DNA from 3 places in the Pectobacterium sp. 1950-15 genome. Region 2 is predicted to be linked to each of the others. Evidence: predicted binding sites of a transcription regulator. Region 2 holds the regulator's gene; each other region holds the start of a gene.

Region 1 (4,274 bases), on a different contig from region 2:
AGGTAGAACCGGTAACAGGGTGAGATTTACCCTGGCCACGAGCAGAGATTTTGTTCGCAGGGATACCTTTAGAAACCAGGTAATCCACGACGCTCTGTGCACGTTTTTCAGACAGGGCTTGGTTGTATTGGTCTGAACCTAAACGGTCAGTGAAGCCTAGAACAACAACAGAACCATCTTTCGGATCCAGAGAGCTCAGCTGAGTGTACAGTTGATCCAGTGATTGCTGGCCTTCTGCTTTCAGCGTTGCTTTGTTGAAGTTGAACAGGACGTCAGATTTCAGCGTGAAACGCTTGGTTTCAACAACTGGAGCCGGAGCTGGGGTTGGGGCCGGAGCAACAACTGGCGCTACTACACGGTCATCTTGGCCGAAACGGTAAGACAGGCCAACGCTCATCAGCAGGTTGTCTGGACGGGCACCAACGGTACCTGCATCACCAATGTTGCTTACCCATTGGTAGTCAACACGTGCAGCCCAGTTTTTGTCGATAGCGTATTCAACACCGATCGCAGCCAGCGGAGAAACGCCAGTGTCGTCATTGTTGATGTCGCCGCCGTTGATGGCCGCGTGGCTGTCTGCGCGCCATACGATGCCGCCCAGACGGCTATAAACGTCCAGATCAGGCATAACAGGGTAGCTCAGTTTAGCAGCCAGTTGGATGCCCTGTGCCTTGAAGCTCGCGCTGTCTGCTGCGTTAGCAGTAGAACCTGCATACTTCATGCGGCCCAGCCAGTCGTAGCCCAGTTCAAAGCCCAGGTACGGGTTGGCTTGATAACCAACAAATGCACCAGCGCCTAACTTGCTTTTGATCGGGTTGTTAACGATACCGGTGTAACCATTGCCGTAGAAACCCGTATCGTGGAATTGAGACACACCCAGTTTACCACCGGTGTACCAGGTATTGTCTTTAGGAGCTGCTTGCGCGACGGTCGCGAAGCTAGCCAGTGCCACTGCAACTGCGATAGCTGTTTTTTTCATTTTACGCCTCATTATCATCCAAATCGGTAATTAACCTGATGGGCTAATAAACCTTTGGTTAAAATCCTTTGGTTGGAGACTTTGCCCTTATTTATGACTCACTGTCAGTCAACTGACGTTATAAAAGAGCAACTCCAGCGAGTTAAAGTCTACAACGTGATGAGAAAGTTACAAGTATGATGTGATTTGCGTCATAAGAAAACCGCACGATTCATACATACTTGCTAACAAATGGTAGATGCTTTTGACAGATCTTACGCCTTTTAGCTGTATTAAATATACCCAAAAAGCCCGCAGAATACCGCTCTGCGGCGATCTCTATAGCACATAACCAGATAGGGCTGAGAAAATTCTTAATTTACTTAATGATACAATGTCGAATGAATTTTAAGGCTGGGAAATAGTCTATAGGCGTCACCGCCAGTACTTTCTGGCCGCATAATAAAGCCGTATGTATTTCCTGCCTGTGCGGCGTGGCGTAGCCGAACCTTCTCTTCTTCCGTTAATTCGTGCGGTAACCAGCACAACACTGCGCTGTAGTTTCCTGTCAGCAGAGCTCTCTCCATGGCATCAACCGTAAACAGCGGATTGATATGGTGAAGTTGCACCATTTTATCCAGCGGTAACCCAGATTGCTGTACCCAGGGACGGCTCAATTTTTGCTGAGGAGAAAGCCATAGCAACCAACGGGATTGCGTACCTAACTGCTGTAAGAGCGGTAATAGCAGGTGTGTGACTATGGGCTGATCGGCGTTGTACACGATTTCGCTGATAATTCCGCCCGCGCTGCCTGAGGTTTCCGCAGCATGCTGACTCGCAGAAAACGATGACGACTGAACGTTGTGAGAGCTGATTGATTGCGTACGCATAATGAGTGCTACCCATAGTGTTACTGTATGAACATACAGTATCTACTGTGTGCGTGAAAATCAACCTGATTTTTTGAAAGCGCTTCGCATATTCCTTATGCAAGAGACAGTAAACACATTTACTGTTTGAAGCCGCATCGGGGCTGTGTTTAATTATTTGTTCCTGCTACAGATATTTTTAATTGTTCAGGAAGAGATCATTTCAATACTAAGGATTATGGCAATGAAGCAATTATGCAAAAAAAGGATTTTGCAATCTCAGCATTCTTTTTCATCTTTGGGGGACATCACTTCACGTTCCCAATTCGGTGGCTACAGCATCGCAGCAAATAAAACGATTTTTGGACTGGTGTCGGAAGGGGAGCTTTATCTTCGCGCCAGTAAGAAAGATGAAAGATATTTTCAGCAGCGCGATATGCCTCATCTGATTTATACCAAACGCGGGATGCCGTTACCGCTGAACTACTTCCTTGTCGATGAAGCATTGTGGCAAGAACCGCAAACGCTATTATATTTTGCCCGACTGGCGTTGGCCGGTGCGCAGCATGATCAGGCTCTCAAATGTACGAGCGGGCGTTTAAAAGATCTCCCGAATCTTAACCACGATATTGAACGACTATTGTGGAAAGCGGGGATAAGGAATGTTGATGAATTACAGCATTATGGCGCTAAAAATAGCTATCTCGAATTGCGGAAGGTTCGCGCTAATCTGAGTGTCAACGTGCTCTTGGCGCTTGCCGGTGCCATTTGCGGCACGCATCAGGCGGCACTTCCTCGTGGTATCCGCAATGAATTGTTGGAATGGTATAAGAACAATGCGGTCTCCAAAGGATCAAAACACTAAAAAATACGCGCTATTTTCACTGTGTAATCATGTCATTTTTTAGCTGTACGAGTTCAGGCAGGAGACCGAGCAGCAGGCCGATTTGCTGAATAATTAAGGATTCTTTACTGTCCGACTCGGGTGAAAGGGATTGAATGCTGGCAGTAATAGTTTTCAATCCCTGATTGATTCGCAAACTTTCCTCTTCGCTACAGTGTAGCGCGTCATCAACATGGCAAACGGCATCATCCAGCAACTGTAGCGTTTCCGATGAGGTAATTTTCCCGCGGTGTGCGCCGAGCGTTGAAATGTAGCTTAACAACGTATGATTCAGACACATGAAGCGAAATGCGCTGTCTAATTTGTTTCGGGTCGCATGGGGTTCTGAAGACATATTCGATACGACGGACGCCAGTTCTGCATCGCAGTTATGCGCATCTCGGCGGGCAATGCGATAAGGCAGGCTATTATCTTTCCCCTGATGATATTGCACCATAATCGCATCAAGATAACGGCAATTGGCGTCCAATGTCTTATTGATAACGGTTGGCAGGCCGCGAAAACGCCAGTCTGGCCAGATAAAACTGACCGCAGCCCATGCGATGGCACACCCCAGCAAGGTATCGATAATACGTGGCACCGCGACTTCAAAACCTTCGCCCAACAGATTGAAACAAAGCAGGACAAGCAGCGTAATAAACATAGTTGCGTGTGCGTACTGTACGTTGCGAAAGGCGAAAAACAGTACGCCGCTAATGACGATTAACGTGAGCTGTCCTTCTAGTGAAGGGACGAAATATAAGACTGGCAAGCCGAGTAAAATACCGGTCAATGTGCCAATAATCCTCAACGTCAGCCGTCGTCGGGTGGCGTTATAGTTGGGCTGACAAACAAACAGGCTGGTCAGCAGAATCCAGTAACCGTGCTGCATCCCCGTGACCTGAATCAACGCGTAGCCGCTACACAGCAGTACGGACATACGAATAGCATGACGGAACAGCGCCGACTGGGGTGTCAGGTGGCGGCTAATGCGCAAGCGGATGTCGCTCCATCCCGTGATTTTGTCATCTGCCAGCGTGTTTTCCGGGTTATTTTCTTGCTCAATGGCCTGTTCGGATTCGATCGTTGCCAACTGGGCATCAATCGCGCGCAGGTTATTTAATAAATAAGTGAGCGCTTTGATTTGCGCAGCGTCTGCCATGTTGTTGGCCGCGATGCGCGCAATAGCGGATTCAAGATGCACGAAAGCTCGCTCAAGGCGGCTGTCATGCTGATATTTTTGCTGCAGCAGAATGGATTGCGACAGCTGCTGACAGGCTTTGGCCTGCATGCTCAGCAGGCGTTGAAAGCGGAACAAGACGTCGCTATAGCGCAGCTTTTCGCGCAGTTGCGGATAGTAAACATGCGACGAACTGGCCCGTTCGTGAATATCCTGAGCGACAAAATAGTAGTGCAGCGTTTGACGCGTCCCGCGTTGTCCGCGATCGCCACGCAGACGCGTTAACAGCGAGGACTTGGTCTGGTTGAGTATCGCAACCAGCTGGCTGTTTGCCATCGCGACATCAATCAAGGGTTTGTCGGTTTCTTCTTCAATATCGGGGTC
Region 2 (4,274 bases):
GCGTGCTCAATCAGGAAGTATTGGCGCCGGGGGCATCATTCCAGCCGCGAACCTACCCACGGGTTGATATCCTGAATATTATTCTTCAGGGTGAGGCAGAATACCGCGACAGCAATGGCTGCCACATTCAGGCCAAAGCCGGAGATGTGCTGCTGCTCGCCACTCAGCCAAACGTCAGCTATAGCGAACATAATACCAACGCCAGTAAGCCACTGACGCGGCTGCAATTATGGCTGAACGCCTGCCAGACCCGCGAGAACAGCCCGTTACAGCGTATGGAATTAGATTCATCAAGCCATACTCTGCTTGCCTCGCCGGAAGGTGAACAGACCAGCCTGCAACTGCGCCAACAGGTTTGGATCCATCACGTCGATCTCCAGCAGAATGAGCAAAGCACGATCGCGCTACAGGGCAATCAGGCATACCTCCAGTTGATCCACGGTTCAATGGTGGTAAAAGGTAATCAGAGCAGTGAAGCCCTACACTGCGGCGATGGCGCCTTTATCAAAGAAGAAACAACGTTGACGCTACGGGCAGACGCACCTTTGCGGGCGCTGCTTATCGACTTGGTCGTGTAGCGTTCTGCCCGTTGCTTTATCAGGAAAACGCCGCCAGTTCGGCGTTTTTATTCAGCCGTGGTAAGATATCCGTCTTGTTCCTCAATGCGTCAGGGTGATATGACAATGGATTCAACCAAACAGGACAAACTTCTTGCCCAGGCTGAACAGATTTGTCAGCAGCGCGCTGTGCGTCTCACGCCGCAGCGGTTAGAGGTTTTACGCCTAATGGCACAGCAGTCCGGTGCTATCAGCGCTTATGACCTGCTGGATCTGCTGCGAGTTTCCGAACCTCAGGCCAAACCGCCGACCGTCTACCGCGCACTGGATTTTCTGCTGGAACAAGGCTTCATTCATCGAGTCGAGTCAAACAACAGCTATGTGCTGTGTCACCATATCGAAGACCACAGCCATACGTCAGCTCTGTTCATCTGCGATCGCTGCGGGCAGGTTACGGAACGTCAAACCGAAGGTGTGGAAGAAACACTGCGTAGCCTAGCACAGCAGTCAGGATTTACGCTGCGCCACAGCGTTGTGGAAGCGCACGGGCTGTGTGGTGGCTGTCAGGAAGTGGCATCGTGCAAACAGCCAGACCATTGCGATCACGACCACACCGTTCCGATTAAAAAGCGTTAACCTCTATTAAAAAACGATAGCCCCGAGGGCTATCGTCCCTTTCTGCGAAGAAGCATCACGTTCACTACCAGTGATATTTGTGGTGTTCTTCCCAGTGCTTCACTTCTTTCTCTGCCGCTTCTTTTGCGTATCCGTAACGTTCCTGGATTCTCCCCACCAGTTGGTCACGTTTACCTTCGATGACCGTCAGATCGTCATCCGTTAATTTGCCCCATTGCTCTTTCGCTTTACCTTTAAACTGTTTCCAGTTACCGCTGGCTTGGTCTTTATTCATAAGAATCTCCGTACCTGAGGTGTATTGCGCATAAACGAATCATGACTACCGACGTAGGCGTCAGTGTCAGATAAATCGGTCTATTCAGTAAGCAGCGTCATCATGGTGCGAACCATCACGGTGTTCTTCGCCACTGTCTCCCTTGATTGCCGGGCTAACCTAAATGTGATGGCAGATGATCAATCACAAAACGACAAAATAAAGATTAAAATGCTTACATTGATAAAAATCATAGCCGAATATTTTAATGAAAATGAAAAATAAGGAATCCGTAGCTGAAAAAGGCGTTGGGCACGAGAAAATCACCGCAAAAAGCAGTGGAAAAACAGGCGGTAAGGGGAATCGTAGAAAATACGCGCTAAATGTAACGAAATATATACAGCTAGCCGATTAACATGCGGGGAAACTCACATATGAAGCAATTCACACATGAAGCGATTAACACAAAGAGGATGATGCACTAACTCAGCAAACGAGCAGTGCATCTCGATGAACCGTTAGCTCCAATCGCTGTTACGAATAACGCCAACCGCTAAGCCTTCTATCGAAAAGCTTTGTTGACGCAGATCGACAACAATCGGGGCAAACTCTTCGTTTTCCGCGAGAAGATGCACCGTATTGCCCTGCTTTTTCAGGCGCTTCACCGTCACTTCATCATCAATACGCGCGACGACAATCTGCCCATTGCGTACATCTTCTGTTTTATGCACGGCCAGTAAATCGCCATCCATAATACCGATGTCTTTCATCGACATACCGCTCACCCGCAGCAAAAAGTCAGCGCTGGGTTTGAACATGGCAGGGTCAACCTGATAGTGACATTCGATATGTTCCTGCGCCAGCAGAGGCTCACCAGCTGCCACGCGACCAACCAGGGGAATACCCGTCTCTTCTTCCATCAGCAGACGAATACCGCGAGAAGCACCCGATACAATTTCAATCACGCCTTTACGCGCCAGCGCTTTAAGATGTTCTTCAGCCGCATTCGGAGAGCGAAACCCCAGCTGTTGAGCAATTTCCGCGCGCGTTGGCGGCATTCCGGTCTGCGCAATATGATCGCGGATCAGGTCATAAACCTGCTGCTGCCTTGCTGTTAATACTTTCATTCCGCCCCCTGGTTGTTTATACAGTCTTGCTGTGAGTATATACAGGTAAGCCACAATTGGGAATGGAGATATCGGCAAAGCCTCTGACTTTTATTCATTTATGCGTACCGTCAGGCAAAATGTTGCCAGAGGATGCTGCCCCACACGACAGCCGCTAACACGATGGCAACAAAAACAGCCGCCGAGCCGATATCTTTCGCCCGGCCGGATAATTCGTGATGCTCGAGGCCAATACGATCGACAACCGCTTCAATCGCGCTGTTAGCCAACTCAAAGAGCATAATCAATACGACGGACCCGATCAGCAGGAGCTTTTCGACCAGGGTAACCGGCAGCAAACACGCGATAATCACGCCGACAACCGTCAGTATTGTTTCCTGACGAAACGCCGCCTCATGCTGCCACGCCTGCTTTAGCCCCTTAAGGGAATAACCGGTCGCCTTAATAATCCGGGTCATCCCCGTTGCTTTATTCATTTATCCTCCATTCTTTACGTAAAATAGTTCGCATTTTAACGCGCTTACGTTGTCTCACCACCACAGATTTCCGACGCAGTTTCTGGTATCCTTGCGGCGCATTGCTAACAAGAGGCTTCAAGTTGTTATGTCAGGTTGGCGTAAAATTTACTATAAACTATTGAATCTCCCACTGAAACTGCTGGTTAAAAGCAAAGTTATTCCCGCAGATCCCGTGGTCGAGTTGGGGTTAGATCCCTCACGTCCTATACTCTATGTTCTGCCTTATAATTCTCAGGCAGATCTCTTGACGCTACGTGCGAAGTGCCTGGCATTGGGGTTACCCGATCCCTCGCAGTCGTTCGAATTCAGCGGCGTCGAACTCCCCAGCCACGTCTTTATTAATGACGGGCCGCGAGTCTTCCGCTATTACGTTCCCAAGCAGAAATCCGTCAAACTGTTCCACGACTATCTGGACTTGCATCGCGCCAATCCAGATTTAGACGTACAGATGGTGCCGGTTTCCGTGATGTTTGGGCGCTCTCCGGGTCGGGAAGGCCATGCTCAGGCCGCACCGCACCTGCGCTTGCTCAACGGTATCGAGAAATTCTTCGCCGTCCTGTGGCTAGGCCGCGACAGTTTTGTCCGCTTCTCTAGCCCGGTGTCGCTGCGCTATATGGCGACCGAACATGGCACTGACAAAACCATAGCTCACAAACTGGCGCGCGTCGCGCGTATGCACTTCTCTCGCCAGCGTTTGGCGGCAGTTGGCCCGCGCTTGCCGGTACGTCAGGAGCTATTTAACAAGCTGCTGGATTCCAAAGCGATCAAGAAAGCCGTGGACGATGAGGCGCGCAGTAAGAAGATTTCTACTGAGAAAGCGCAGCAGAACGCGATTGCGCTGATGGAAGAAATCGCCGCCGACTTCTCCTATGAGGCCGTGCGTCTGTCGGATCGTGTCTTAAGCTGGACGTGGAACCGCCTTTATCAAGGGATCAACGTCCATAACGCCGAACGCGTTCGCCAGCTGGCGCAGGATGGTCACGGCATTGTCTATGTGCCCTGCCACCGCAGCCACATGGATTATCTGCTGCTGTCCTACGTCCTGTACCATCAGGGCTTAGTGCCGCCGCACATCGCCGCAGGCATCAACCTTAATTTCTGGCCGGCAGGCCCGATCTTCCGCCGTCTTGGCGCTTTCTTCATTCGTCGTACCTTCAAGGGCAACAAGCTGTATTCCACGATT
Region 3 (4,274 bases), on a different contig from region 2:
AGTAATCGTTATGGCTTTGTGGGGCGGTCGGTTTAGTCAGGCAGCAGATCAGCGTTTTAAACAATTTAATGACTCACTGCGGTTTGATTACCGTCTGGCGGAACAGGACATCGTTGGCTCGATCGGCTGGTCGAAAGCGCTGGTGACGGTCAATGTGCTCAGCGAGCAGGAGCAGCAGCAACTGGAACAGGCGCTGAATGCGTTGCTGGTTGAGGTACAGGCTGACCCTGAGATGATCCTGCAAAGCGATGCAGAAGACATTCACAGCTGGGTTGAACAGCGCCTGATTGAGAAAGTCGGCGATTTAGGTAAAAAACTGCATACCGGTCGTAGCCGTAACGATCAGGTCGCGACCGACCTGAAACTGTGGTGCAAAGCGCAGATTGCAGAGCTGCTGCTATCGGTACGCCAGCTGCGTCAGGCGCTGGTCACGACGGCGGAAGCGAATCAGGATGCGGTGATGCCGGGCTACACCCATTTGCAGCGCGCACAGCCGGTGACGTTTGCACACTGGTGTCTGGCCTACCATGAAATGCTGGCACGTGATGAAAGTCGTCTGGAAGATACGCTGAAGCGTCTGGATGTCAGTCCGCTGGGCTGTGGCGCGCTGGCGGGAACGGCTTATCCGATCGACCGTGAGCAACTGGCGGGCTGGCTGGGATTTGCCTCGGCCACGCGTAACAGTCTGGATACGGTTTCCGATCGCGATCATGTGCTGGAACTGCTGTCTGATGCTTCGATCGGCATGATCCACCTGTCGCGTTTTGCCGAAGATCTGATCTTCTTCAACAGTGGTGAAGCCGCGTTCGTTGAGCTGTCTGACCGTGTGACATCCGGTTCTTCCCTGATGCCGCAGAAGAAAAACCCGGATGCGCTGGAGCTGATTCGCGGTAAATGTGGCCGCGTACAGGGTGCGTTGACCGGCATGATGATGACGCTTAAAGGCTTGCCGCTGGCGTATAACAAAGACATGCAGGAAGACAAAGAAGGGCTGTTTGACGCGCTGGATACCTGGCACGACTGCCTGATGATGGCGGGTCTGGTGCTGGAAGGCATTCAGGTTAAACGTCCGCGCTGTAAAGAAGCGGCTGAGCAAGGCTACGCGAACTCGACAGAGCTGGCAGACTATCTGGTCGCGAAAGGCGTTCCGTTCCGTGAAGCGCACCATATCGTGGGTGAAGCGGTAGTTGAAGCCATTCGTCAGGGTAAAGCGCTGGAAGCGTTGCCGCTGGCCGATCTGCAAAAATTCAGCGCCGTGATTGGCGAGGATGTCTACCCGATTCTGGCGTTGCAATCCTGTCTGGATAAGCGTGCAGCACAAGGTGGCGTGTCACCGCAGCAGGTCGCTAAAGCGATTAGTGATGCGAAACAGCGCTTAGCCTAAGTTGTGCCTCTCTTTCCCCCAACGTTAATGTTTCACGTTGGGGGAATTTCAGGGTTACCCCTCTGATTCTTCTGCAAATTATCATCTATCCATTTTCATATGGAATGCGGCTCGCATTTTTCTGCTCAACCTACTCCCCATCAGAATTGTTTCTGGACATCCATACAGTATCATTTTACCTTGACCGACAGCGTGAAAGGCCTGCGGAGGCAAAGTGGATATCAGCATATTTTATGGTCTGGGCGGCGGCGCGGTAGGGCTACTGATCGGGTGGTTGATTGCCAGCCTGATTCATCAGCAGAAGCTGTCGCAGCATGACACCGAACAGCGGTTGCTGGCACAGACGTTACAGCAGACTCAGCAGTCGCTCAGCGAACAGCAGCAGGTCAAGCAGCAGGATGAACAGCGGCTGCGGCAAAACGAGTTGGAACTGCGCACGGTTCATGCTCAGCTCTCTGCCAGCCACGAAAAGCTGCAACAGTTGGGTGAGCTTCGCGCAGAGTGCGTGCAGCTAAATCAGGAGCTGCGAACGCTGCGTGAAATAAACAGCGCACAGGAAGCAGAACTACGGGAAGTCACCATTCGGCTGGAAGAAACCCGTATGGCGGCGGAAGAAAAGCAGCGGTTGTTAGCAAATAGCGAACAGCGGTTGACGACGCAGTTTGAGAATCTGGCGAACCGGATTTTTGAACACAGCGGCCGCAAAGTGGATGAACAAAATAAACAGAGTTTGGATAAGCTGCTGATGCCGCTGCGTGAGCAGCTTGATGGTTTTCGCCGTCAGGTTCAGGACAGCTTTGGGGCGGAAGCGCGTGAGCGTCACACGCTGGCGCATGAAATCCGCAATCTGCAACAGCTGAACGCGCAGATGGCACACGAAGCCATCAACCTGACGAAAGCGCTGAAGGGCGATAATAAAACGCAGGGGAACTGGGGCGAAGTGGTACTAAGCCGCGTGCTGGAAGCCTCCGGCCTGCGTGAGGGGTATGAGTATCAAACGCAGGTCAGCGTGCAAACGGGGGCAAATAGCCGCCTGCAGCCGGATGTCATTGTTCGTTTACCGCAGGGCAAAGATGTTGTGATCGATGCCAAGATGTCGCTGGTGGCCTATGAACGCTATTTCAATAGTGATGATGACATCGAACGTAATGCGGCGCTGAACGAACATTTGCTCTCGGTACGTAGCCATATTCGGCAACTGAGCAGCAAAGATTACCAGCAGCTTCCGGGGCTGCGTTCGCTAGATTACGTGCTGATGTTTATCCCAGTCGAGCCCGCTTTTCTGGTTGCTATCGATCGCCAGCCCGAATTGATCAACGAGGCGCTAAAGCACAATATTATGCTGGTCAGCCCGACCACGCTGCTGGTGGCGCTGCGTACCATCAACAACCTATGGCGCTATGAACAACAGAGCCGCAACGCACAGCACATCGCTGAGAAAGCATCACGGCTGTACGATAAACTGCGGCTGTTCGTCGATGATATGGAAGCGATGGGGCAGAGTCTGGATAAAGCGCAGGGCACTTATCGCCAGGCAATGAATAAACTTTCCTCTGGGCGTGGTAACCTTATTGGCCAGGCTGAGGGGTTCCGCGCGCTGGGGGTCGAAATTAAACGCACCATCAGCCCGTCATTGGCCGAAAAAGCGACGGCCCATGAGCACGCTGAACGCGATGAATTACCGGGTTCTGTCGCACCCGACAGTGTTTCACCACCTGTGAAAGCGGAGGGTGACGCAGCAGAAACCCCCTCCGCTACCCGTACTAACTCGTACTAAATCGGTATGGATTTCGCGGGCTTGGCACCATGCTATGCGAAAGAAATTAGTGCAGTGGGGTTTTTATCCGGGTCTGGTACACTCTCACCATAAATGGGTAGACCCGAAATTTGACTGAAATAGTAGGCGGATAAGATGGCAAGTGAGCAGGAGAATACGGCCGACTTTGGTTTTCGGACTGTCGCCAGGGATGAAAAAGAAGTCATGGTGGCTGAAGTTTTTCATTCTGTAGCAGCAAAGTATGACTTGATGAATGACCTGATGTCCTTTGGCATTCACCGTATCTGGAAGCGTTTCACCATCGAATGCAGTGGCGTAAGACGTAACCAGCGTGTTCTGGATCTGGCCGGAGGAACAGGGGATTTAACTGCCAAATTCTCCCGTATGGTTGGCGAAGGCGGTGAAGTCATTCTGGCTGACATCAACGCCTCAATGCTGAAAGTAGGCCGTGAGAAACTGCGTAACAAAGGCATTATCGACAACATCAACTACGTGCAGGCCAATGCAGAAGCGCTGCCGTTCCCTGATGACTTCTTTGACTGCATTACTATCTCCTTTGGTCTGCGCAACGTGACGGACAAAAACAAAGCGTTGCGTTCAATGTACCGTGTTCTGAAACCGGGTGGTCGGTTGCTGGTGCTGGAATTTTCCAAGCCGATAATTAAGCAGCTGAGCACCGTTTACGATGCGTATTCATTTCATATCCTGCCGAGGATTGGCGAAGCCGTGGCGAGTGATGCCGGGAGCTACCGCTATTTGGCGGAATCCATCCGCATGCATCCCGATCAGGAAACGCTGAAAGGGATGATGAGCGACGCCGGTTTTGACAGTGTTAACTATTTCAACCTCACCGGTGGAATCGTTGCACTGCATCGTGGGTTTAAATTCTGATTGGAAACGCCAATGCTGATAACGTCTTTTCTGACTGCTACGCTGGAAACCGCGCTGAATCAGCTGCTTTTTCACGATACGGTTTCTTGCGATCGAAGCATGAAGTCTGCCCGCCAGCGCTTACAGGGGAAAACACTTCAGATCGAGCTGGCTGAACTGGATGTGCCCTTGGTGCTGGTGTTTAACGAACAGCGTCTGGACGTGATCAGCCAATGGGAAGAG

Evidence for each region. Region 2 encodes LexA, which represses DNA repair genes until DNA is damaged. Its sites were predicted from a motif close to TNCTGTATGTACATACAGNA; they were not measured.
Region 1: a site for LexA is predicted at 1,870-1,889, ahead of sulA (SOS-induced cell division inhibitor SulA). Genes of this name have one in related genera too.
Region 3: a site for LexA is predicted at 1,535-1,554, ahead of rmuC (DNA recombination protein RmuC). Genes of this name have one in related genera too.

What each region holds. Positions count from the first base shown of each region.
Region 1 covers NZ_JBBBQR010000004.1:318,263-322,536, reverse strand. The annotation lists gene ompA (porin OmpA) at 1-979, opposite strand, end outside; gene sulA (SOS-induced cell division inhibitor SulA) at 1,342-1,848, opposite strand; gene WCT94_RS07270 (TfoX/Sxy family DNA transformation protein) at 2,072-2,692, shown strand; gene yccS (YccS family putative transporter) at 2,709-4,274, opposite strand, start outside.
Region 2 covers NZ_JBBBQR010000002.1:87,021-91,294, forward strand. The annotation lists gene WCT94_RS02500 (pirin family protein) at 1-578, shown strand, start outside; gene zur (zinc uptake transcriptional repressor Zur) at 684-1,193, shown strand; gene WCT94_RS02510 (CsbD family protein) at 1,258-1,467, opposite strand; gene lexA (transcriptional repressor LexA) at 1,965-2,573, opposite strand; gene WCT94_RS02520 (diacylglycerol kinase) at 2,684-3,049, opposite strand; gene plsB (glycerol-3-phosphate 1-O-acyltransferase PlsB) at 3,177-4,274, shown strand, end outside.
Region 3 covers NZ_JBBBQR010000009.1:20,475-24,748, reverse strand. The annotation lists gene argH (argininosuccinate lyase) at 11-1,384, shown strand; gene rmuC (DNA recombination protein RmuC) at 1,599-3,161, shown strand; gene ubiE (bifunctional demethylmenaquinone methyltransferase/2-methoxy-6-polyprenyl-1,4-benzoquinol methylase UbiE) at 3,297-4,052, shown strand; gene ubiJ (ubiquinone biosynthesis protein UbiJ) at 4,065-4,274, shown strand, end outside.